One region of the Streptomyces sp. NPDC048254 genome, then DNA from elsewhere that is predicted to be linked to it. Evidence: riboswitches for the same ligand, from Rfam matches in the RefSeq annotation. Region 1 holds a riboswitch; each other region holds the start of a gene.
The links. Region 1 has a riboswitch for thiamine pyrophosphate ahead of ACGFZQ_RS18635 (thiamine ABC transporter substrate binding subunit). Riboswitches for the same ligand answer to the same signal wherever they lie in the genome.
Positions count from the first base shown of each region.

Region 2: linked by a shared signal. The riboswitch ahead of thiC (phosphomethylpyrimidine synthase ThiC) and the one ahead of ACGFZQ_RS18635 (thiamine ABC transporter substrate binding subunit) in region 1 are both predicted to bind thiamine pyrophosphate.
Region 3: linked by a shared signal. The riboswitch ahead of thiO (glycine oxidase ThiO) and the one ahead of ACGFZQ_RS18635 (thiamine ABC transporter substrate binding subunit) in region 1 are both predicted to bind thiamine pyrophosphate.

Region 1 is NZ_JBICZJ010000006.1:128,580-135,773, forward strand. Features, by position in the region: gene ACGFZQ_RS18620 (LAETG motif-containing sortase-dependent surface protein) at 1-39, shown strand, start outside; gene ACGFZQ_RS18625 (ABC transporter ATP-binding protein) at 130-1,152, opposite strand; gene ACGFZQ_RS18630 (ABC transporter permease) at 1,152-2,750, opposite strand; gene ACGFZQ_RS18635 (thiamine ABC transporter substrate binding subunit) at 2,795-3,898, opposite strand; TPP riboswitch at 3,979-4,086, opposite strand; gene rlmN (23S rRNA (adenine(2503)-C(2))-methyltransferase RlmN) at 4,111-5,217, opposite strand; gene ACGFZQ_RS18645 (hypothetical protein) at 5,548-5,721, shown strand; gene ACGFZQ_RS18650 (cytochrome P450) at 6,220-7,194, opposite strand, start outside.
Region 2 is NZ_JBICZJ010000012.1:46,738-53,931, forward strand. Features, by position in the region: gene ACGFZQ_RS30760 (metallophosphoesterase) at 282-1,370, shown strand; gene ACGFZQ_RS30765 (hypothetical protein) at 1,551-2,420, shown strand; gene ACGFZQ_RS30770 (LysR family transcriptional regulator) at 2,528-3,508, opposite strand; gene ACGFZQ_RS30775 (VOC family protein) at 3,712-4,098, shown strand; gene thiC (phosphomethylpyrimidine synthase ThiC) at 4,160-5,980, opposite strand; TPP riboswitch at 5,973-6,150, opposite strand; gene ACGFZQ_RS30785 (YibE/F family protein) at 6,222-7,194, shown strand, end outside.
Region 3 is NZ_JBICZJ010000011.1:329,257-336,450, reverse strand. Features, by position in the region: gene ACGFZQ_RS30400 (hypothetical protein) at 1-851, opposite strand, end outside; gene metF (methylenetetrahydrofolate reductase [NAD(P)H]) at 908-1,831, opposite strand; gene thiE (thiamine phosphate synthase) at 1,988-2,635, opposite strand; gene ACGFZQ_RS30385 (Rv2175c family DNA-binding protein) at 2,670-3,035, opposite strand; gene ACGFZQ_RS30380 (FAD-dependent oxidoreductase) at 3,169-4,407, opposite strand; TPP riboswitch at 4,537-4,648, shown strand; gene thiO (glycine oxidase ThiO) at 4,646-5,815, shown strand; gene thiS (sulfur carrier protein ThiS) at 5,812-6,012, shown strand; gene ACGFZQ_RS30365 (thiazole synthase) at 6,016-6,810, shown strand; gene pknB (Stk1 family PASTA domain-containing Ser/Thr kinase) at 6,931-7,194, shown strand, end outside.

The DNA.
Region 1 (7,194 bases):
TTCGGCATGCGCCGTCGTGGGGCGAACAGCGGAAGCTGACGCACCCGCCTTCGTACACCGCTTTCGTACACCGTCGAGGCCCGTTCCCGTATCCCCGGGGGACGGGCCTCGGCCGTGTCCTGAAGAGCCTCAGTCCAGTACGACGGTCTCCGCCGCGTCGAACTCGACGCCCACCGCGTCCCCGGCCTCCGGCGCCTCCCGCAGCGCGCAGGCCGCCTCCAGGCGCGGGCCGTCCTGGGGCTGGAGGTGGACGGTGACATGGGTGCCCTGGAAAGTGCGGGCGGTCACCGTGCAGGGCAGCCCCGCGTCGGCCGCCACGAGCCGTACCCCCGCGGGCCGTACCAGCACGGTGCGCGGCCCCTGCGGCGCGTTCCCGGGCAGCGGCAGCTTCCCCCAGGGCGTCACCGCGGCCGAGCCCTCGACGGTCGCCGGGACCACGTTGCCGAAGCCGAGGAAGCGCGCCACGAACTCGTCGGCCGGCCGCTGCCAGACATCGAGGGGCGTGCCGGACTGGGCGATCCGGCCGTCCCGCATCACCACCACCCGGTCGGCCAGCGCGAAGGCCTCGCCCTGGTCATGGGTGACCGCGAGCACGGTCGTGCCCAACCGGCCGAACAGCTCCCGCAGTTCGACCACCAGCCGCTCCCGCAGCGAGCGGTCGAGCTGTCCCAGCGGTTCGTCGAGCATCAGCAGCCGGGGCCGGGGCGCCAGCGCCCGCGCGAGCGCCACCCGCTGCTGCTCACCGCCGGAGAGCCCGGCCACCGCCCGCCGGGCGGCCCCCGGCAATCCCACCAGTTCCAGCAACTCGCCGACCCGCTCGGCCTGTTGCCCCTTGCCCGCGCCACGCATCCGGAGTCCGAAGGCCACGTTCCCGCCCACGTCCCGCTGCGGGAACAGCTGATGGTCCTGGAACATCAGCCCGACTCCCCGACGATGGGCCGGTACCCGCGTCCGGTCCTGCCCGTCGAGCAGCACCCGCCCCGCGTCCGGCGGTTGCAGCCCCGCCACCAGCCGCAGCAGCGTCGACTTGCCGCTCCCGCTGGGCCCGAGCACACACACCACCTCGTGCTCGGCGACCTGGAGGTCCACGGCGTCGAGCACGGCCCGCCCGCCGAACCGCACGGTGGCCTGCTCCAGTTCGAGAAGCGGCATCAGAACTCCCCCGTCCGGTCGGTCCGCAGCCGCTCCAGCACCAGCAGCGCCACCGCGCACACCACCATCAGAATCGTGGAAAGGGCCATCGCCTGGCCGTAGTTGAGATCACCGGGGCGGGACAGCAACCGCGCCACGGCCACCGGAAGCGTCGGGTTGTCCGGCCGCGCGATGAACACCGTCGCCCCGAACTCCCCCAGCGACACCGCGAAGGCGAACCCGGCCGCGACCAGCAACGCCCGCCGCACCATCGGCAGATCGACCTCGCGCCACACCCGCCACGGCGAGGCCCCGAGCACGGCCGCCGCCTCCCGCAGCCGTCCGTCCACGGCCCGCAGCACGGGCAGCATGGTCCGCACGACGAACGGCACCCCGACCAGCGCCTGTGCGAGCGGCACCAGGATCCAGGACTGTCTGAGGTCCAGCGGCGGCTTGTCGAGGGCGATCAGGAACCCGAAGCCGACGGTCACCGCGGACACCCCGAGCGGCAGCATCAGCAGCGCGTCGAAGCCCCGCACCAGCCGCCCCGCGTCCCGCCGGGCCAGCGCGGCGGCGGCGAGCCCGCCGATCACCACGGCGATGGCGGTGGCCGCGACGGCGTATTCGAGCGAATTGACCACCGACTGGATCGGCGCGACCAGGAAGGTGCCCCCGTCGGCGTCACCCAGCGCGCGGTAGTAGCCGAACCCCCCGTCGAGCGACCGCCGTACCAGCACGGCCAGCGGCAGCACCAGGAGTACGGCGACGGTGGCGAGGACCCCGCCGAGCAGCGTCCACTGCCCGGCCCCGCGCGGCCGGCGTGCCGTCACCGACGGGTCCACCAGCCGCAGCGCGCTCTCCCGCCGCCGTACCGTCCACGCGTGCACGGCGAGGATCGCACCGACCGCGACGAACTGCACGATCGTGAGGACGGCGGCGGTGGAGAGGTCGAAGATCTCGGAGGTCTGCCGGTAGATCTCCACTTCGAGGGTGGAGAAGGTCGGCCCGCCGAGGATCTGGACCACGCCGAAGGAGGTGAAGGTGAACAGGAAGACCATCAGCGCGGCGGCGGCCACGGCGGGCGCCAGCGCGGGCAGGGTGACCTTCCGCCAGGCGCCCAGCGGCGAGACGCCGAGCATCCGCGCGGCCTCCTCCTGCCGTGGGTCCAGTTGGGCCCACAGCCCGCCCACGGTCCGTACGACGACCGCGTAGTTGAAGAAGACATGCGCGAGCAGGATGGCCCAGACGGTGGTGTCCAGCCGTACGCCCCACAGCCCGTCCAGCAGTCCGCCGCGGCCGACCAGCGCCAGGAACGCCGTACCGACCACCACTGTCGGCAGCACGAACGGCACCGTCACCACGGCCCGCAGCACCTGCTTGCCCGGGAAGTCGAGACGGGCGAAGACGTAGGCGGCCGGCAGCGCCACCAGCAGGGTGAGCGCGGTGGAGGCGAGCGCCTGCCAGGTGGTGAACCACAGGACGTGCCGGATGTCGGACTCGCCGACGACGTCGGCGATCCGCCCGAACCGCCACACCCCGTCGACCTTCAGCCCGCGCGTGACGATCGCCGCGACCGGCCAGGCGAAGAAGACGGCGAAGAACGCGACGGGCACGAGCATCAGCCCGAGCCGCGCCGCGCTCCCGCGCCTGCCGGCTGCCGCGGCTACTTCAGTACGAGTGACGTCCACGTCTTGACCCACTGGTCACGGTTGGCGGCGATCTTGTCGGGCGCCATGGTCTCGGGGTCCTGGGCGGCGGGACCGTACTTCGTGAACTCGGCAGGCACGGCGGCCCCCTTGACCACCGGGTACACGAACATGTTCAACGGCATGTCCTCCTGGAACTCCTTGGAGACCAGGAAGTCGACGAGCGCCTTGCCGCCCTTGGTGTTCTTGGCGTTGCTCAGCAGCCCGGCGAACTCGATCTGCCGGAAGCAGGTGCCGGTCGCCACGCCGGTGGGCGCGGTGCTGGGCTTCGGGTCGGCGTAGATGACCTCGGCGGGCGGGGAGGAGGCGTACGACACGACGAGCGGCCGGTCGCCCTTCGCCTTCCTGCCGCCGGCCGAGCCGGAGAACTCCTCGTTGTAGGCCTGCTCCCAGCCGTCGACGACCTTGACGCCGTTGTCCTTGAGCTTCTTCCAGTAGCCCTGCCAGCCTCCCCCACTCTCGGCTTCGCTCGAGCGGGAGGTGCCCCCATCCCCGTACGCGGCGGCGGAGCCGAGCAGGAAGCCGAGCCCCGGCGAGGAGGTGGCCGCGTTCTCCGTGACGAGGAGGTTCTTGTACTGCGGCTTGACGAGGTCGGCGTAGGAGGTGGGCGGGGTCAGCTTGTGCTTGCTGAAGTAGGCCTTGTCGTAGTTGACGCAGATGTCGCCGTAGTCGATGGGGGTGACCCGGTGCTTGCCCACGTCGAGCTGGTAGTCCGTGCCGACCTGGTCGAGGCCCTTGGCTTCGTACGGCTGGAAGAGACCGTTGTCGAGAGCGCGGGAGAGCAGGGTGTTGTCGACGCCGAAGAAGACGTCGCCCTGCGGGTTGTCCTTGGTCAGGATCGCCTTGTTGACGGCCTGGCCGGCGTCGCCGTCCTTGAGGACCTTCACCTTGTAGCCGGACTGCTTCTCGAAGTCCTGGAGCACGGTCTTGGAGACGGCCCATGAGTCGTGGCTGACCAGGGTGACGGTCTTGGAGTCGGTCCCGGTACCCGACGACGAACACGCGGACAGCGTGACGAGGCCGAGCCCGACGGCCGCGGCCAAGAAGGTCCTTGTGTGCACTGGTGTTTTCCTCCTGGGGTTGACCAGGAAGAGACGCGGCCCTGCCCAGAGGATCTGATCTTCTGGGCAGGGCGCAACAGCTTGAGTGATGACCGAACTTCCTACCCAGAATGACCTGGGCGAGGTTCAGAGGGTCTGCGGCCCGATTGCCGCACTCTCAGCGCTGTGGCGCTCCCCTGTCGGAATATGAAGATGTACCTGCGGCCCTCAGATTACCGCTCGGTGGCCGCGAGCTGACCGCAGGCTCCGTCGATCTCCTGACCACGGGTGTCCCGGACGGTGACGGGCACACCGTGCGCGGCGATGGCCTCGACGAAGGCCTTCTCGTCCTCGGGCCGCGACGCGGTCCACTTCGAACCCGGCGTCGGGTTCAGCGGGATGAGGTTGACGTGCACGGGCTTGCCCTTGAGGAGGCGGCCCAGCCGGTCCCCCCGCCACGCCTGGTCGTTGATGTCGCGGATGAGGGCGTACTCGATCGACAACCGCCGCCCGCTCTTCTCGACGTACTCGAACCCGGCGTCGAGCACCTCGCGCACCTTCCACCGCGTGTTCACGGGGACGAGGGTGTCGCGCAGTTCGTCGTCGGGGGCGTGCAGGGAGATCGCGAGCCGGCACTTGAGTCCCTCGTCGGCCAACCGGTGGATGGCCGGCACGAGTCCGACCGTCGACACGGTGATCCCGCGCTGCGAGAGACCCAGCCCGTCCGGGGCCGGGTCGGTCAGCGCCCGGATGGCGGTGACGACCCGCTTGTAGTTGGCGAGGGGCTCGCCCATGCCCATGAACACGATGTTGGACAGCCGCGCCGGACCGCCGGGCACCTCCCCGTCCCGCAGCGCCCGCATCCCGTCCACGATCTGGTGGACGATCTCCGCGGTGGACAGGTTCCGGTCGAGGCCCGCCTGCCCGGTCGCGCAGAACGGGCAGTTCATCCCGCACCCCGCCTGCGAGCTGATGCACATGGTCACCCGGTCCGGGTAGCGCATCAGCACGGACTCGACGAGCGTGCCGTCGAACAGCCGCCACAGCGTCTTGCGGGTGGTGCCCTCGTCCGTCGACAGATGCCGTACGACGGTCATCAGCTCGGGGAACAGCGCGTCCCGCAGCCGGTCCCGGGAGCCGGCCGGGATGTCCGTCCACTGGTCGGGGTCGTGCGCGTAGCGCGCGAAGTAGTGCTGCGCGAGCTGCTTGGCACGGAACGGCTTCTCACCGATCTCGGCCACCGCGTCCTTGCGCTCGGCAGGCGTGAGATCGGCAAGATGCCGCGGCGGCTTCTTGGCTCCGCGCGGCGCGACAAAAGTAAGTTCTCCGGGCTTAGGCATGGCTGTACCAGTGTCGCAGATCCAATTGGGTGACCTGGGGCTGCGGCTCGCGACGACTGTCGTTAGTAGTCGCTACCAGTCGTGACTGAACGGCTTCGGACGGCCCGGAGACGGCCCAGCCGAGGGAGCTGCGCGCCCCGACCGAGCTGCCGGGGTCGTCGTTGCGGTCCACTTACGCGGAGTCGACCGTCCATAGCGGATCCAAATCGACGGGCGTCTCCCCGCCGGGCCTGTGGGACCCCGGCCGTCCGTTACCAACACGTCCCACAGAGGTTTTTCCCCTTTGTCCCGATGGGCACACGGTCAGTGAGACCCCACGGAGGTACCGAGATGAGCGCCGGAGAACGGGCCAAGGCAAAGGCAGAACAGATCGTCGGAAAGACCGTGCGGAAGGCGGCCCACGCGGTGCACAAAGAAACCCTCGCAGCAAAAGGCGCCGCTCTCGAAACACGGGGCAAGATGCGGGGCGCGAAAGAACAGGCCAGGGGCTCCTTCAAGCACTGAGCGCACTACCCGTCAGATCCAATCGGGTGGCCTGCGACCGTCGCTCCGGACGGCCGTCGTCGACCGCGCCAAAGTTGACCCATGCGGGAGATCGCGTACGCCGTGAGCGTCCTCAATACCGCAAGCGTGCCTTGCCGCCCTCGATAAGGAGGAAGAATCGGTCGACCGTGTCACCGCCGGTGACCGGCACGAGCGTGAGCCCGAGGTCGATGATCGGCTTGAGGGTCATTGCCGTCCGGCTTCCGTCGGGATCCGGCCCCTTTACCGCGGCCCTGGCTTCGAAGAGCGGCCGGACCGGTTCCCAGCCCGGGCCGGGGCTGAAGTCGCAAGAGAAAAGCGGGCATGTCCACTCCGTAGACCGTGAGTGTGCCCACCAGTTCGTCGCCGTGTATGAGACGCCATGCGTCGATCACAGTTGCCCCCGCCGAGTGAGCGAAGCCTCAGCGGCACCCTATCGGCCGACCGGGGTGGAGACCGGGTAGGTCGGTGTCCTCCCGGTCACCACGTCACGGGCAGGGTGCGCGGGCCGCGGATCAGGCCCTGGCGCTGGAACTCGACCTCCTCGGCAGGCACGGCCAGGCGGATGCCGGGGAAGCGGGTGAGGACCGAGCCGATCATGATCTCGGCCTCCATACGGGCCATGATGGCGGCCATGCAGTGGTGGGGACCGTGCCCGAAGGCCAGGTGGGGGCCGTTGGTGCGGTCGAAGTCCAGGTCGTCGGGGTCGGGGAAGACCTCGGGGTCGCGGTTGGCGGCGACATACGCGTTGTAGATGACCTCACCGGCCCGGATCAGCCGGCCGCCGACCTCGACGTCCTCGATGGCGACCCGCGGGATGCCGACACCGTTGCGGTGCGGGACGTAGCGGAAGAGTTCGTCCACGGCCTTGGGGAGCAGCTCCGGCTCGCGGCGCAGCCGCTCCAGGTGACGGGGGTGGGTGAGCAGCGCGTACATCATCGAGCCGCTGTTGTTGCGGACCGCGTGACCGCCGCTGACCTGGATGGCGGTGGCCAGCGAGATCGCCTCGTCGCCGGTGATCTCGCCGGCCTCGGTGGCCAGCGCCAGCACTCCGGCGAGGTCCTCGCGGGGCTCCTCGCGGCGGTGCTGGAGCAGTTCGGCGATCCGGGCCCGGGTGGTCCGGGCGGCCTCCTTGGCGCGCTCCTCGGAGTCGGCGCCGGCGGACAGCAGGGCCTCGCCGGTCGCCGCCCAGCGGTGCCAGTCCTTCTCGTCGACGCCGAGGAAGTCACGGATGACGGCGATCGGGAAGGGGCCGTGCAGATGCTCCATGAGGTCGGCCGGTGGCCCGGCGGCCGCCATCACGTCGAGCATTTCGGCGGCCCTGCGCTCGGCCATCGGCCGCAGCCGCTGCATGGCCCGCCCGGTGAATGCGCGGGCGACGACCCGGCGCAGCCGGTTGTGCCGGGGCGGGTCGATGTACTGCAGGCCCGCCGTCTGCGAGGCCACGGGCTCCGG
Region 2 (7,194 bases), on a different contig from region 1:
GACGGCCCGTACGCACGCACGGCCGATCCGTACGCACACGGAGGCGGCCGACGCGCCTGCCGGGCGTCGTCGAGCGACGGCCGGCAGGTGAACGGCGGGTGGTCGAACCCCTGCCCAACCGGGGCGAAAGCCGCACTGAACTGGAGTCCTGCTCCGATTCACCACCCCTGGGTCATCACACGGCGCGACGGGCGTTCCTATGATGGGCGCACGACACCGCGGGCCGCTGCGACCAGGCAGTCCGAAGCGGTGCAGATGCGGCGCGATGGTGGAGGGGTCTGATGACTCAGGGGGCCGGTCAGGGACCCGAAGCGGAACGGACAGCGGCGTTGCGCGACTTCCGGGTGCCCGCGTACGTCAACGAGACCGGTCCGTACGTCCAGAGCACCCACCCCGGCGACGTCGCCCCGGCGCTCGACGAGCCGTACCCCGACGGATATCCCGAGGGGTACACACCCACCCAGCGCGACCTGCCCGTCATCAACCGCGGCGACACGCTCCAGATGCCCGTCGACCCGGCCACCGCCCCGGCCGCTCAGCTCGCGGCGGGTCCCGGCCCGCTGTACGTCGTCGGGGACGTGCACGGCTACTTCGACGAGCTGATCGACGCGCTGCGGGAGCAGGGGCTGATCGACGCGGACGGGCACTGGTGCGCGGGCACGGCCCGGCTGTGGTTCCTCGGCGACTTCACCGACCGGGGTCCGGACGGCATCGGGGTCATCGACCTGGTGATGCGGCTGTCGGCCGAGGCGGCCGCGGCCGGCGGCTACTGCAAGGCCCTCATGGGCAACCACGAGCTGCTGCTGCTCGGCGCCAAGCGGTTCGGCGACACCCCCGTCAACTCCGGCGCGGGCACCGCCACCTTCCAGGCGGCCTGGCTGCTCAACGGCGGCCAGAAGACCGACATGGACCGGCTCCAGGACCACCACCTCCAGTGGATGGCACGTCTGGACGCGGTCGAGGAGGTCGACGGCTATCTGCTCGTCCACTCCGACACCACCGCCTACCTCGACTACGGCGACTCGATCGAGGCGGTCAACGACACGATCCGCGAGACCATCACGCGAAACGACGCGGACGAGGTCTGGGACCTGTTCCGTAAGTTCACCAAGCGGTTCTCCTTCCGCGACGAAGGGGGTGCAGACGCCGTCCGTTCCCTTCTCGATACGTACGGCGGTACCCGCATCGTTCACGGGCACAGCCCGATTCCCTATCTGCTGGGCGACGTCGGCTCCGAGGACGGCGAAGAGAACACCGGCCCCGTCGTGGAAGGACCACACGTCTACGCGGAGGGACTCGCCATCGCCATGGACGGCGGAGTGACCATGGCCGGAAAGCTGCTGGTCAGGCAACTTCCGCTGGACGCCTGAGCGTTCGGCACGCTGTTCTGTACCCCGAAGTCACACGCGGGCCACCCCCAATTTCCGGCAACCCCCTGTCACCGCGTGCCTTAACGGCTCTACCATCGGTTTATCCGTAGCAGGCTCCCCTCCGTTTCTGCCCGACGGCTCGCCGGCGTGCGAGCCCCAAGCCCTACGGAGCATCGGGGGATGCACATGAACAGCGTTCCGCAGCACCTGCACAGCGAGGACCGCCAGGAATACGAGCGGATCCTCGATGAGGCGCTGCGCTCCGCCCCTTACCGTCCCGAACTGGCCGGTACCGGCCAGCATTTGAACACCGAACAGCTGCGCACCATGGCGCTCAACGCCACCGCACTGATAGCGGCGGCCGCGGCGACCGAGTACCAGCACTATGTGAAGGTCCGCGAGGAACTGCGCAATCCTGCGCGGTCCACCCCGGCCACCGTCCATGAGGCCGACTCGGCGGAGTCGGCCACGGGCGGTGCGCTGGGGCTCGCCACCACCCTCGGCGAGGCCGCCGAGACCACGGGTGCCGGCGGCTTCGCCCTCGCCCTGGTCCTGGCGCCCGTGCTCGCCGGTACCGCCGCCGCGATCTTCCTGCTCGTCGGCTACGTCCTGAAGATGCTGGACCCGGCCCCGGCGTTCGCCCAGACCATGCTCACCGCGGGCTGGGTCTTCGGCGTCGTGACCGCGGCCGCCATCCTCATGGCCGGCGCGGGGCTGCTGCTCACCGCACTGCGCAACAGTCCCTCGCTGGAGGCGGGAGCCTACGGCGAACCCGGTGGGGAGGTGGCCAAGGCCAGGGACGCCTGGCGGGACGCTCTGCTGGAGCGCGGCATCCTGCCCTTCCTGCGGGAAGCGCTGGCCACCGCACCCGGCACGGCCGGACTGCGCCGTACGACCCCGTCGGGCCCGGGAGGCCGGATGCCGCGTCTCGGCTACGACCGTCCTGGCTTCAGCACCGACGACGGCACCGCACCCGCCGCCCGGCCGAGCTTCACGAGCCCGGACTACACCAGCCCGGACTTCGGAGGCCCGGAACACCAGCCGGAATAACCCGGCTTGCGCCCCCCGCCCGGGGGCGCAGGCCGGACACCCGGTCCACGAGAGGGAGCCGCGAAGCCGACCGGCAGAGCACTCGCCGGTTTCTCGCGTGTTCGGCGTCAGTCGGTGATCGGCGGACACACCCGGTTGCCCGCGGCCGCGGGCTCCTTGGATTTCTGCACCATCCCCTTCTCGATCAACACCGAAGCGGTCGGCGACGGCTTCACGGCATCGGCCGCCGCTCTGACAAACGCACGCACCCGCTCTGTCGTGTTCCCTGCCTGCCAGACCAGTCCACGCTCGATCGGCCGCGCATCATGCAGGGGCACATACGCGATATCGGGTCGGGGGTAGTACTGCCGGGAATGCTCTCCGACCGGGAGGACCCCTCTGCCCATCGCGACCAGGGTGAGCATCTCGGAGAACGACCCGCCGACGGGGCCCTTCGGAACGGGCTTGCCCGACGGTGTGCGGTCCGGTGTTCGGTCCCTCTTGAAGGCCGCGGAGGTCACGTCCGGGTACTGCACCACGGGGTACTGAGCCAGTGCTTCGACCGACACCGACCGCTCACCGGCCAGCGGATGCCCGGCCGCCACGGCGAGCACCCGCTCCTCCCTCAGCAACACCGGCCCGCGGGCCATGCCGTCGAACGGGTAGGAGGCGAGAAGGATGTCGATCGAGCCGTCCAGCAGACTCGCCCGGGAGTTGGACAGTTGCACCTCTCGTACGTCGACCCGGCAGTCGGGATGACGTGCGGTGAACAGGCCGACGGCTCTGAGCAGTGCCGGCGCCGTCCACTCTCCGAGGAAGGCCACCCGCAGTTCCCCTGCGACGCCACGACTGGCGTCGGCCGCTCTGCGTAGCGCCTCCTCCATGGCGGCGACCAGGGGCCGCAGGTCATCGGCCAACTGCCGCCCGATCGGGGTGAGCCGGACGGTACGGCTGTTGCGTTCGAACAGCATGCCTCCGACACGGCGTTCCAGCTTCTTGACCATCTGGCTCACCCGCCCGGTCGTGATCCCCAACACCTCGGCGGTCCGGCCGAAGTGCAGTTCCTCGGCAAGCGTCAGAAAGATCTCGGCCTCCAGCCGCTCCAGCATGATCCCCCCTCGGCGTTTAATCCGGCTCAACGGTCGTACTTCGATCATGCCTTGATGGCCCCTACCCCACGGCCGATCGTGGAAGGCATCCCCGTCCGGTCCCCCATGAGACCGGATCCGCACCCTGAGGAAGCCTCATGAACACCACTGCCACCACCGCCTCCCCGACCCCGCGGCAGCGCTCCGGAGACGAAGTGTCCCCGGTGCGTGTCAAGGCATTCGACCACTTGGTCCTCAACGTCGAGGACGTCGAACGGTCGATGGACTTCTACGCCGGACTCCTGGGCCTGGAACCGGTCCGTCTCGCGGAATGGCGAGCCGGGAAAGTCCCCTTCCCGTCGGTCCGAGTCACTCCGGAGACCATCATCGACCTGGTCGTCCGCTGCCGGGGCGAGTCCAACGTCGACCACATCTGTCTCACCGTGGAGCCGGTGGACTGGGACGAGGTCATCGCGTCGGGGGCGTTCACCGTCGTCGAGGGCCCCGTGGAGCGCTTCGGCGCGCGCGGCACCGCCACATCGGTCTACGTCCGGGACCCGGACGGCAATACGGTGGAGCTGCGCTGGTACCCGCAGGACGCCGAAGGGTGACCGAGCCCACGGTGTCGGTCCGGGGTGTCCGACGCCCCGGACCGGCACCTCGGCTAGGAGCTCAGTCCGCCAGCGGCAGGTACACCCGGTTCCCGCTGGCCGCGAACTCCTTCGACTTCTGGAGCATCCCCTCCGCGACCTCCTCGGGAGACGCCCCCTCAGCCGCCCCAGCACCGAACCGCTCCGTGATGCTGTGGCTGATCTTCATCGAGCAGAACTTCGGCCCGCACATGGAGCAGAAATGGGCCGTCTTCGCCGGCTCCGCCGGAAGCGTCTCGTCGTGGAACTCCCGAGCCGTGTCGGGGTCCAGGGCGAGGTTGAACTGGTCCTCCCACCGGAACTCGAAGCGGGCGTCGGACAGCGCGTCGTCCCACTCCTGCGCGCCCGGGTGACCCTTGGCGAGGTCGGCCGCGTGGGCGGCGATCTTGTAGGTGATCACGCCGGTCTTGACGTCGTCGCGGTTGGGCAGGCCGAGGTGCTCCTTGGGGGTTACGTAGCACAGCATCGCCGTGCCCCACCAGGCGATCATGGCGGCACCGATGCCGGAGGTGATGTGGTCGTACGCCGGTGCGACGTCCGTGGTCAGCGGGCCGAGCGTATAGAACGGAGCTTCATCGCAGATCTCCTGCTGAAGGTCGATGTTCTCCTTGATCTTGTGCATCGGGACATGGCCCGGGCCCTCGATCATCGTCTGTACATGGAAACGCCTGGCGATCCGGTTGAGTTCCCCGAGCGTGCGCAACTCCGCGAACTGGGCCTCGTCGTTGGCGTCCGCGATGGAGCCGGGGCGCAGGCCGTCGCCCAGCGAGTACGTGACGTCGTAGGTGGCGAGAATCTCGCAGAGTTCCTCGAAGTTCTCGTACAGAAACGATTCCTTGTGGTGCGCGAGGCACCAGGCCGCCATGATCGAGCCGCCGCGCGAGACGATGCCGGTCTTGCGGTTGGCGGTGAGCGGCACATACGGCAGCCGCACGCCCGCGTGGACGGTCATGTAGTCCACGCCCTGCTCGGCCTGTTCGACGACCGTGTCCTTGTAGATCTCCCAGGTCAGCTCCTCGGCCCTGCCGTCGACCTTCTCCAGGGCCTGGTAGAGCGGGACCGTGCCGATGGGGACGGGGGAGTTGCGCAGCACCCACTCGCGGGTGGTGTGGATGTTGCGTCCGGTGGAGAGGTCCATGACCGTGTCGGCGCCCCAGCGGGTTGCCCAGGTCATCTTCTCCACCTCCTCCTCGATGGAGGAAGTCACGGCGGAGTTGCCGATGTTGGCGTTGACCTTCACCAGGAACCGCTTGCCGATGATCATCGGCTCGATCTCCGGGTGGTTGACGTTGGCCGGCAGCACGGCCCGTCCCGCCGCGATCTCCTCACGGACGACCTCGGGGGAGACGTTCTCCCGGATGGCGACGTACTCCATCTCCGGGGTGACCTCACCCCGGCGCGCATACGCCAGCTGCGTGACCGCCTCGCCGTCACGGCTGCGGCGCGGCTGGCGCGGGCGGCCCGGGAAGACCGCGTCCAGGTTGCGCAGTCCGCCACGCGGAGAGGTGTGCTTGATCCCGTCGTCCTCGGGACGAACGGGGCGGCCCGCGTACTCGGCGGTGTCACCGCGGGCGATGATCCAGTTCTCCCGCAGCGGCGGCAGGCCCCTGCGGACGTCGGTCTCGACGAGCGGATCGGTGTACGGGCCGGAGGTGTCGTAGAGCGTGACCGACTGCCCGTTGGTGAGATGCACCTGACGGACCGGCACCCGAAGGTCGGGGCGCGAACCCTCGACATACCCCTTGTGCCAGCCGATCGACTCTCCTGCCTCTTGGGGTGTTTCACCCGCAATGGGCTGTTCGTCCTGACTGAAGGCAGGCGTGCGTGCGTCCTTGTTGGTCATGAGACCTACTCCCTACGCCGGCATTACCCGGTAACAGGTTCGGCGGTCGACGCAGCGGCTTCCGTCGGGCGGCGTTTCATGTGAAACATCACTCGTTCCACGTGAAACATCGCGAATACGGAGGTCAGCGCCCTCTCAGCCCGGTGCTCCGAGCTCCCGCGTGTGCAAAGGTGCCTCCACGCTAGCGTCAATTCGGGCGCGGTGAACAGAGGGCCCCTGTCGTTCTTGCGATGATCGGGCGGTGACCACGACACAGCAGCACCCCTATCCGCCCCCCGACCCAAGGCGCGGCAACGGCGCCGCACAGGGCGGCGGAACCGGCCACGGGGGCCACGGTGCCGGTGACGGACACGACCACGGGCAGGGCCACCAGCACGACCAGGGGCGCGCTCACAGTCACGACGACGGCCACATCCTCGGCCACCCGCCCGGCCAGGGACCGGGCCAGGGACCGGGCCAGGGACCGGGCCAGGGACCCGGCCAGGGCGGCTCGGGGGCAGGCGGCGGGCACGGTCACTCGCACAGCCACAGCCACGGCCCCGCCGCGCCGGTCTCCAAGCATCTGCGCAAGGTCATCGCGGCGATCCTCATCCCCTTCACCGCCGCGGTCGTCGTCGGGCTCGTGGTGCTGTGGCCCGGCGGCGCCCCGTCGCACGAGCGCACTGGCGTCGGCTTCGACCGGCAGACGCAGGCGGCCACGGTCACCAAGGTCGTCTCGGTCAGCTGCAAGTCGGTCAACGCTTCGGGGGACAGCTCGACAGGCGACACCTCCACCGCGGAGGGCAGCTCCGCGAAGCAGGAGGAGGACGGCACCTGCAAGAAGGCCACGGTCCGGGTCGACACCGGCAAGGACAAGGGCCGTACGTTCACCGAGATCGTGCAGCCCGACCAGTCGCGTCAGCTGGACGAGGGCGAGAAGGTCGTGGTCGCGTACGAGCCCTCGGCGCCCAAGGACCTGCAGTACTCGGTCACCGACGTGAACCGGAAGTTCCCGATGGCGCTGCTGGCCGGGATCTTCGCGCTCGCCGTCGTGGTGGTGGGTCGGCTGCGCGGTGTGATGGCGCTGGTCGCGCTGGCCGTCAGCTTCCTGGTGCTGACCATGTTCATCCTGCCGGGGATCCTGCAGGGCTCGAATCCGCTGCTGATGGCGGTGGTCGGGTCGAGCGCCATCATGCTGATCGCCCTGTACATCTGCCACGGGCTGTCGGCCCGGA
Region 3 (7,194 bases), on a different contig from region 1:
GGGACCCAGACACCGCCCGCCGGGGTCTCGCCGTAACCGGCGTTGCCGTACTGGTCCTGGGCGTAGCCCTGCTGGTCGTACTGCTGGGTGCCGTAGGACTGGTCGTACCCGGCGCCGCCGTAGGTCTGGTTGCCGATGTACGGGTCGGAGTAGTTGGCGTACTGCTGCTGGCCGTTGGCGTCGTAGCCGTACTGCTGCTGGCCGTAGCCGGAGTAGTCGTAGGCGTAGTTCTGGTCGGTGCCCTGGGTGGCGTACGCCTGGTCCTGGCCGGCGGTCGCGTAGGCGGGGTCGCCGGTGGTGGCGTAGCCGGACTCGTTGTATATGCCGTAGGAGCCGGTGTCGTCGGGCATCGGCTGCGGCTCGTACACCGCCGTGGCCTCGGCGGCGGTCGGCTCGGCGGCGCGGGCCGGGGAGAAGACGTCGTCGCGTTCGTACTCGTCGTCGCGGCCGTAGCGCGGGGTACTGCCCGTGGCGTAGGCCGCCTGCTGGTCGGCGTAGGCGGCGTCGGCCGCGTCCGGGTCGGTGGCCTCCAGACCCGGGTCCTCGTCCGGCTCGCCGCGGCGGCGCTTGGTCAGGCCGCCCTCACCGTCCGCGCCGGGGCGCTTGACGGCCCAGCCGGCCTCGAAGCCACGGCGGAACGACAGCGTGACGTAGGTCTGGCCGACCGCGAACGCGATCGCGCCCACTCCGATGACGATCACCGACGGGATCAGGACACCGAACACGACTCCGAGGAAGCCGACGAAGGCGAGCAGCCGCCAGCGCAGCCGCGCCTTGTACTGCAGCAGTACCTCGCCCAGCAACCACAGCGCGACGATGCCGAACGCTACGTAGAGGACCGTCCAGCCCATGTACGCCCCTCTCCCAGTGACCGCTACGCAGTGTGTCGTACTCCGGTGCGGCCGGTCTAGGCCCGCGGGGGATGGTGCAGGCCCAGGTTCTCGTGGATTTCCAGCGTCGCCGTGGAGCTGTTGAGCGTGATGAAGTGCAGTCCGGGGACGCCCTCGGCCAGCAGCCGTGCGCAGAACTCCGTGGCGAACTCGATACCGATGGAGCGTACCGCCGCCGGATCGTCTTTGGCTGTGAGGATCCGCTCTTTCAGGGCGTCCGGGAAGGTCGCGTTGCTGAGTTTGGGCAACCGTTCCAGCATCTTCACACTGGTGACGGGCAGGATTTCCGGAATCACCGGAGTCTCGCAGCCGGCCGCGCCGACCCGGTCGCGAAGGCGAAGGTACGACTCGGGCTGGAAGAACATCTGCGTGATGGCGTAGTCGGCACCCGCGCGGCACTTGTCGACGAAGTGCCGGACGTCGGTGTCCCAGTCGCTGGAGCGCGGGTGCATCTCCGGGAAGGCGGCCACGCCCACGCAGAAGTCACCGGACTCCTTGATGAGCCGGACGAGTTCGGCCGCGTAGGTCAGGCCCCGCGGGTGCGCCACCCACTCCCCCATCGGGTCGCCGGGCGGGTCGCCGCGCACCGCGAGCATGTTGCGGATCCCGGCGTCCGCGTACTGGCCGATGATGTTGCGCAGTTCGGCCAGGGAGTGGTCGACCGCGGTGAGGTGGGCGACCGGGGTGAGCGTGGTGTCGGCGACGATCTGCTGGGTCTCCTTGACGGTGCCCGCGCGGGTGGAGCCGCCGGCGCCGTAGGTCACGGAGACGAAGTCGGGGGCGACCGCCTCGACCCGCCGGAGTGCGCTCCACAGGTTCCGCTCGCCCTTGGGGGTTTTCGGCGCCGAGAACTCGAACGAGTACGTGGTCTTGCCGGAGGCGAGCATGTCACGCACGGTGCGTGCGCGGTCAGTCCTGGTGGATGCGGTTCCGAGGGCCATACTCGCAGGTTAGCCAGGGGCGGACGGACACCCAACCGCACTCGGGGGATTTGCCCGGATTGTCGGCCCTGCGTCCGGATACTGGACAAGTTTCCGGACGGTCCCGTCACCGAGCCGCGCCGGCCTGAGCGGCCGAGGGGCCGAGGGGCCGAGGGGCTACGCCGACCGCAGCCGCTTCGCGAACTCGGCCGCCGCGGCGCCCGGGTCGTCGGCCTCGGTGAGCGCGCGGACCACGACCACCCGGCGGGCGCCCGCGTCCAGCACCTGGTCGAGGTTGCCCAGGTCGATGCCGCCGATGGCGAACCAGGGGCGGTCCGTGCCCAGGGCGGCGGTGTACCGCACCAGGCCGAGGCCGGGAGCGGGGCGGCCGGGCTTGGTGGGGGTGGGCCAGCAGGGGCCGGTGCAGAAGTAGTCCACTCCGTCCTGGACGGCGGCCGCGGCGGCCTCGGAGTCGGCGTGCGTGGAGCGGCCGATCAGGACGTCCGGGCCGAGGATCGCGCGGGCGGCCGGGACCGGCAGGTCGTCCTGGCCGAGGTGGAGCACGTCGGCACCGGCCGCGTGGGCCACGTCCGCGCGGTCGTTGACCGCGAGCAGCTTGCCGTGCCGGGCGCAGGCGTCGGCGAACACGGCGAGGTGCTCCAGCTCCTCGCCGGCCTCCATGCCCTTGTCGCGCAGCTGCACGATGTCGACACCGCCCGCCAGGACCGCGTCCAGGAACCCGGCGAGGTCGCCCCGCTCCTTGCGGGCGTCCGTGCAGAGGTACAGCCGGGCGTCGGCCAGCTGGGCGCGGGCGGTGTCGGTCATCGGTGTGTCCCCCGTTGTGTCGGTACTGGCTGCCTCAGACGGCGAGCGCCTGGGCGCGGCGCTTCACCTCCGTACCGCGATTCTCGCTCAGGGCCTGCGCGGGGGTGCCGGGCAGGCTGGCGTCGGGCGTGAAGAGCCACTCCAGCATCTCTTCGTCCGTGAAGCCGTCGTCCCGCAGGAGCGTCAAGGTTCCGGACAGGCCCTTGACGACCTTGTCCCCGTCGATGAAGGCGGCGGGGATGTGCAGCGCGCGGTTCTCACCACGGCGGACGGCGATGAGCTGGCCCTCCTTGACCAGCTGCCGCACGCGCGTCACCTCGACGTCCAGCATCTCTGCGATGTCGGGGACGGTGAGCCAGGCGGGGACGAGAACATCGATCTTTGCGTCAATCTCGGTCACGGAAGCAAGGGTAGGCGTTCCGCCGGGTGGGCCGCGAGAGGGAAGCGCCGGGACGGGTGGGTGGTCGGGTGCGGGTTCCTCGTGGCTGGTCTCGCCCATGCGGGGGACCCGCACATGTCACCGCCCCGTGCCACTAAAGGGGCGCTGCGGTCGCGTTCTTCAAGGGGCGGGCGGGGTCGGACAGGGCCTCGGCGTCCATTCGGGCGTCTGCCTCGATCAGGCGGCGGCCCTGGGCCAGGTCTCGTGGGCGGCCTACCGCCAGCAGAGCGACCAGGCGGTCCTCGCGAAGCCAGCAGACGCTCCAGGCCGGGCCCGTCGGCTCACCGCGCCAGACCATGCGGTCGGCGACGGCGTGGTGGCCGGCGTACTGCACGAAGCGGCCGAACTGCTCCGACCAGAAGTACGGCACGGGGTCGTAGACCGCGTCGGACTCGCCGAGGATGTTGGCGGCGACCGTGCGCGGGCCCTGGAGGGCGTTGTCCCAGTGGTGGACCAGGAGGCGCTCGCCGTAGCGGCCGGACGGGAAGGACGCGCAGTCGCCGACCGCGTAGACGTCCGGGACGCCGGTGCGCAGCCGGTCGTCGGCGAGCACCTCCCCGTGCGCGCCCAGGTCGATGCCGGAGCCGGCCAGCCAGGCGGTGGCGGGGCGGGCGCCGATGCCGACCACGACCGCGCCCGCGGGCAGCCGCGAGCCGTCGTCGAGCACCACCGCGCCGGGTTCGACACGCGCCACGCGCGCGTGCGTGCGCAGTTCGGCGCCGCTGTCGGCGTACCAGGCGGTCATCGGCGCGGCCACCTCGGCCGGGAGCGCTCCCGCGAGCGGGCGGTCGGCGGCCTCCACGACGGTCACCGCGCAGCCGGCCTCCCGGGCCGCGGTGGTGAACTCGGCGCCGATCCAGCCCGCGCCGACCACCACGATGTCGTGCTGCCGGGCGAGTACGGGCCGCAGCCGCTCGGCGTCGTCCAGGGTGCGCAGCAGGTGGACGCCGGGCACGCCCTCGGTGCCGGGCAGCGCGATCGGCTCGGCGCCGGTGGCGAGGACCAGGACGTCGTACGGCACCGGTCCGGCCTCGGTGTCCAGCTCACGGTCGGCGGGGCGCACGCCGAGGGCCTCGCGGCCGAGCGCCAGCTCGATGCCGAGCGCCTCGAAGTCGACCTCGAAGGCGGAGCCCTCCGCCTTGCCGAGCAGCACCGCCTTGGAGAGCGGCGGCCGGTCGTACGGCTGGTGCGGCTCGGCGCCGATCAGGGTGACGGTCCCGGTGAACCCCTGCTCACGCAGGGCCACGGCGGTCTGCACCCCGGCCATGCCCGCGCCCACGACCACCACGCGCCGCGTCTGTGACGTGCTCTGTCGCTGCGTCTGCTCGCTCACGTGATCACCATAGACAAGAACGATAGACAACTGACAAAGAGTCAGTCAGGGGGCGTGCTGAGTGACCTGCTCCACACCGCCGGCGCAGGCCGTCTTACGAGGGCGGAGCCCCGCGGTCTAGGGTGGCCGGTAAGCACACGCGGGAGCCCGGGCGCACTGGGCTGAGAGGGAGGCTGGCGGCCTCCGACCGTACGAACCTGATCCGGGTCATGCCGGCGAAGGGAGGGGCTGGACGCCCATGTCCGCACATACGTCCGACGTCCTCGTCATCGGGGGCGGCATCATCGGCCTGGTCACGGCCTGGCGGTCCGCGCAGCGCGGGCTCGCCACCGCCGTGGTCGACCCGGAGCCAGGCGGCGGAGCCGCGCAGGTCGCGGCGGGAATGCTGGCCGCGGTCACCGAACTGCACTACGGCGAGCAGACCCTGCTGGGGCTCAACCTGGCCTCCGCCCGCCGCTATCCCGACTTCGCCGCCGAGCTCACCGAGCTGACCGGCCACGACCTCGGCTACCGGCGCTGCGGCACGCTCGCGGTCGCGCTGGACGCCGACGACCGCGCGCATCTGCGCGAGCTGCACGCCCTCCAGCGGCAGTCGGGGCTGGACTCCGAGTGGCTGTCCGGGCGAGACTGCCGGCGCCTGGAGCCGATGCTCGCGCCGGGCGTACGCGGCGGGCTGCGGGTCGACGGCGACCACCAGATCGACCCGCGCCGGCTGGCGGCCGCCCTGGTGGCCGCGTGCGAGCGGGCCGGGGTGGTCTTCCACCGCGACTGGGCCGAGCGTCTGGAGGTGGTACGGGAGCGGGCCGCCGGTGTCGTCACGCGCGCGGGCGACCCGCTGGGCGCGGACCGGGTCGTGCTCGCCGCGGGGAGCCTGAGCGGGCGGCTGGCGGGGGTGCCGGACGAGGTACTGCCGCCGGTGCGGCCCGTGAAGGGGCAGGTGCTGCGGCTGACCGTGCCCGCGCGGTACGCGCCGTTCCTCAGCCGGACGGTACGGGCCGTGGTGCGCGGCGGCCATCTCTACCTGGTGCCCCGGGAGAACGGCGAGCTGGTCGTCGGGGCGACCAGCGAGGAGCTGGGCTGGGACACGACGGTCACCGCGGGCGGCGTGTACGAGCTGCTGCGCGACGCGCACGAGCTGGTGCCCGGCATCACCGAGCTGCCGCTGACCGAGACCCGGGCCGGGCTGCGCCCCGGCTCCCCCGACAACGCGCCGCTGCTCGGGCCGACCCGCCTCGACGGACTGCTGCTGGCCACCGGTCACCACCGCAACGGGGTGCTGCTCACGCCGGTCACGGGAGACGTGATGGCGGAGCTGCTGACCGGCGGTGAGCTGCCGGAAGAGGCCCGTCCGTTCACGCCGAAGCGTTTCGGCCCCGTCCCCGGCGCACTCCTGGAGCAGACCGCATGAACATCTCCGTCAACGGGGAGCGCCGGGAGATCACCCCGGGCACCGCTCTCGACACGCTCGTGAGGTCCCTCACGGCCGCGCCGTCCGGGGTGGCCGCGGCGGTCAACGAGACCGTCGTACCGCGCGGGGAGTGGCCGGGTACGGCGCTCGCCGAGGGTGACCGCGTGGAAGTCCTGACCGCCGTACAGGGAGGCTGAGCCATGGCCGACGATCCGTTCGTGCTCGGGGGTACGGCCTTCTCGTCCCGGCTGATCATGGGGACCGGGGGTGCGCCCAGCCTGGAGGTGCTGGAGCGGGCGCTGGTCGCGTCCGGGACCGAGCTGACGACGGTCGCGATGCGGCGGGTGGATCCGGGGGTACGGGGGTCCGTGCTGTCGGTCCTCGAACGGCTGGGGATCCGGGTGCTGCCGAACACCGCGGGGTGCTTCACCGCCGGGGAGGCCGTGCTGACGGCCCGGCTGGCCCGGGAGGCGCTGGGCACCTCGCTGGTCAAGCTGGAGGTCATCGCCGACGAGCGGACGCTGCTGCCGGATCCGATCGAGCTGCTCGACGCGGCGGAGACGCTGGTCGACGACGGGTTCACGGTGCTGCCGTACACCAACGACGATCCCGTGCTGGCGCGGAAGCTGGAGGACGTCGGGTGCGCCGCGGTGATGCCGCTCGGGTCGCCCATCGGATCCGGGCTCGGGATCCGCAACCCGCACAACTTCCGGCTGATCGTCGAGCACGCGCGCGTGCCGGTGATTCTGGACGCGGGGGCCGGTACGGCGTCCGACGTGGCGCTGGCGATGGAGCTGGGGTGCGCGGGGGTGATGCTGGCGTCCGCCGTGACGCGAGCGCGGGATCCCGAGCGGATGGCGTTCGCCATGCGGGCCGGGGTGGAGGCGGGACGGCTGGCCCGGCTGGCCGGCCGGATCCCCTTCCGCCACTTCGCCGAGCCGTCGTCCCCCACGGAGGGCCTGGCCGCCCTGGACCCCGAGCGCCCCGCCTTCTGACCGCCGATCCGGTCTCTCGGGGCGCGTGGAGGGGCGCGCTGCGTCACAGGTGCGCTGCAAGTCGGTGGGGAAATCTGTCTCACCTGTGGGGGTTTCAGCCGGGGCTCGTACACTCTCGGGGTGGATACGACGCTTCAGGACCCCCTCGTCGGGCAGGTGCTCGACGGCCGTTATCGCGTCGACGCGCGGATCGCCGTCGGCGGGATGGCCACGGTCTACCGGGCCCTGGACGTCCGGCTGGACCGGGTGCTCGCGCTGAAAGTGATGCATCCGGCGCTCGCCGCCGACGGGTCCTTCGTCGAGAGATTCATCCGGGAGGCCAAGTCGGTCGCCCGGTTGGCCCACCCCAATGTCGTCCAGGTCTTCGACCAGGGGACCGACGGG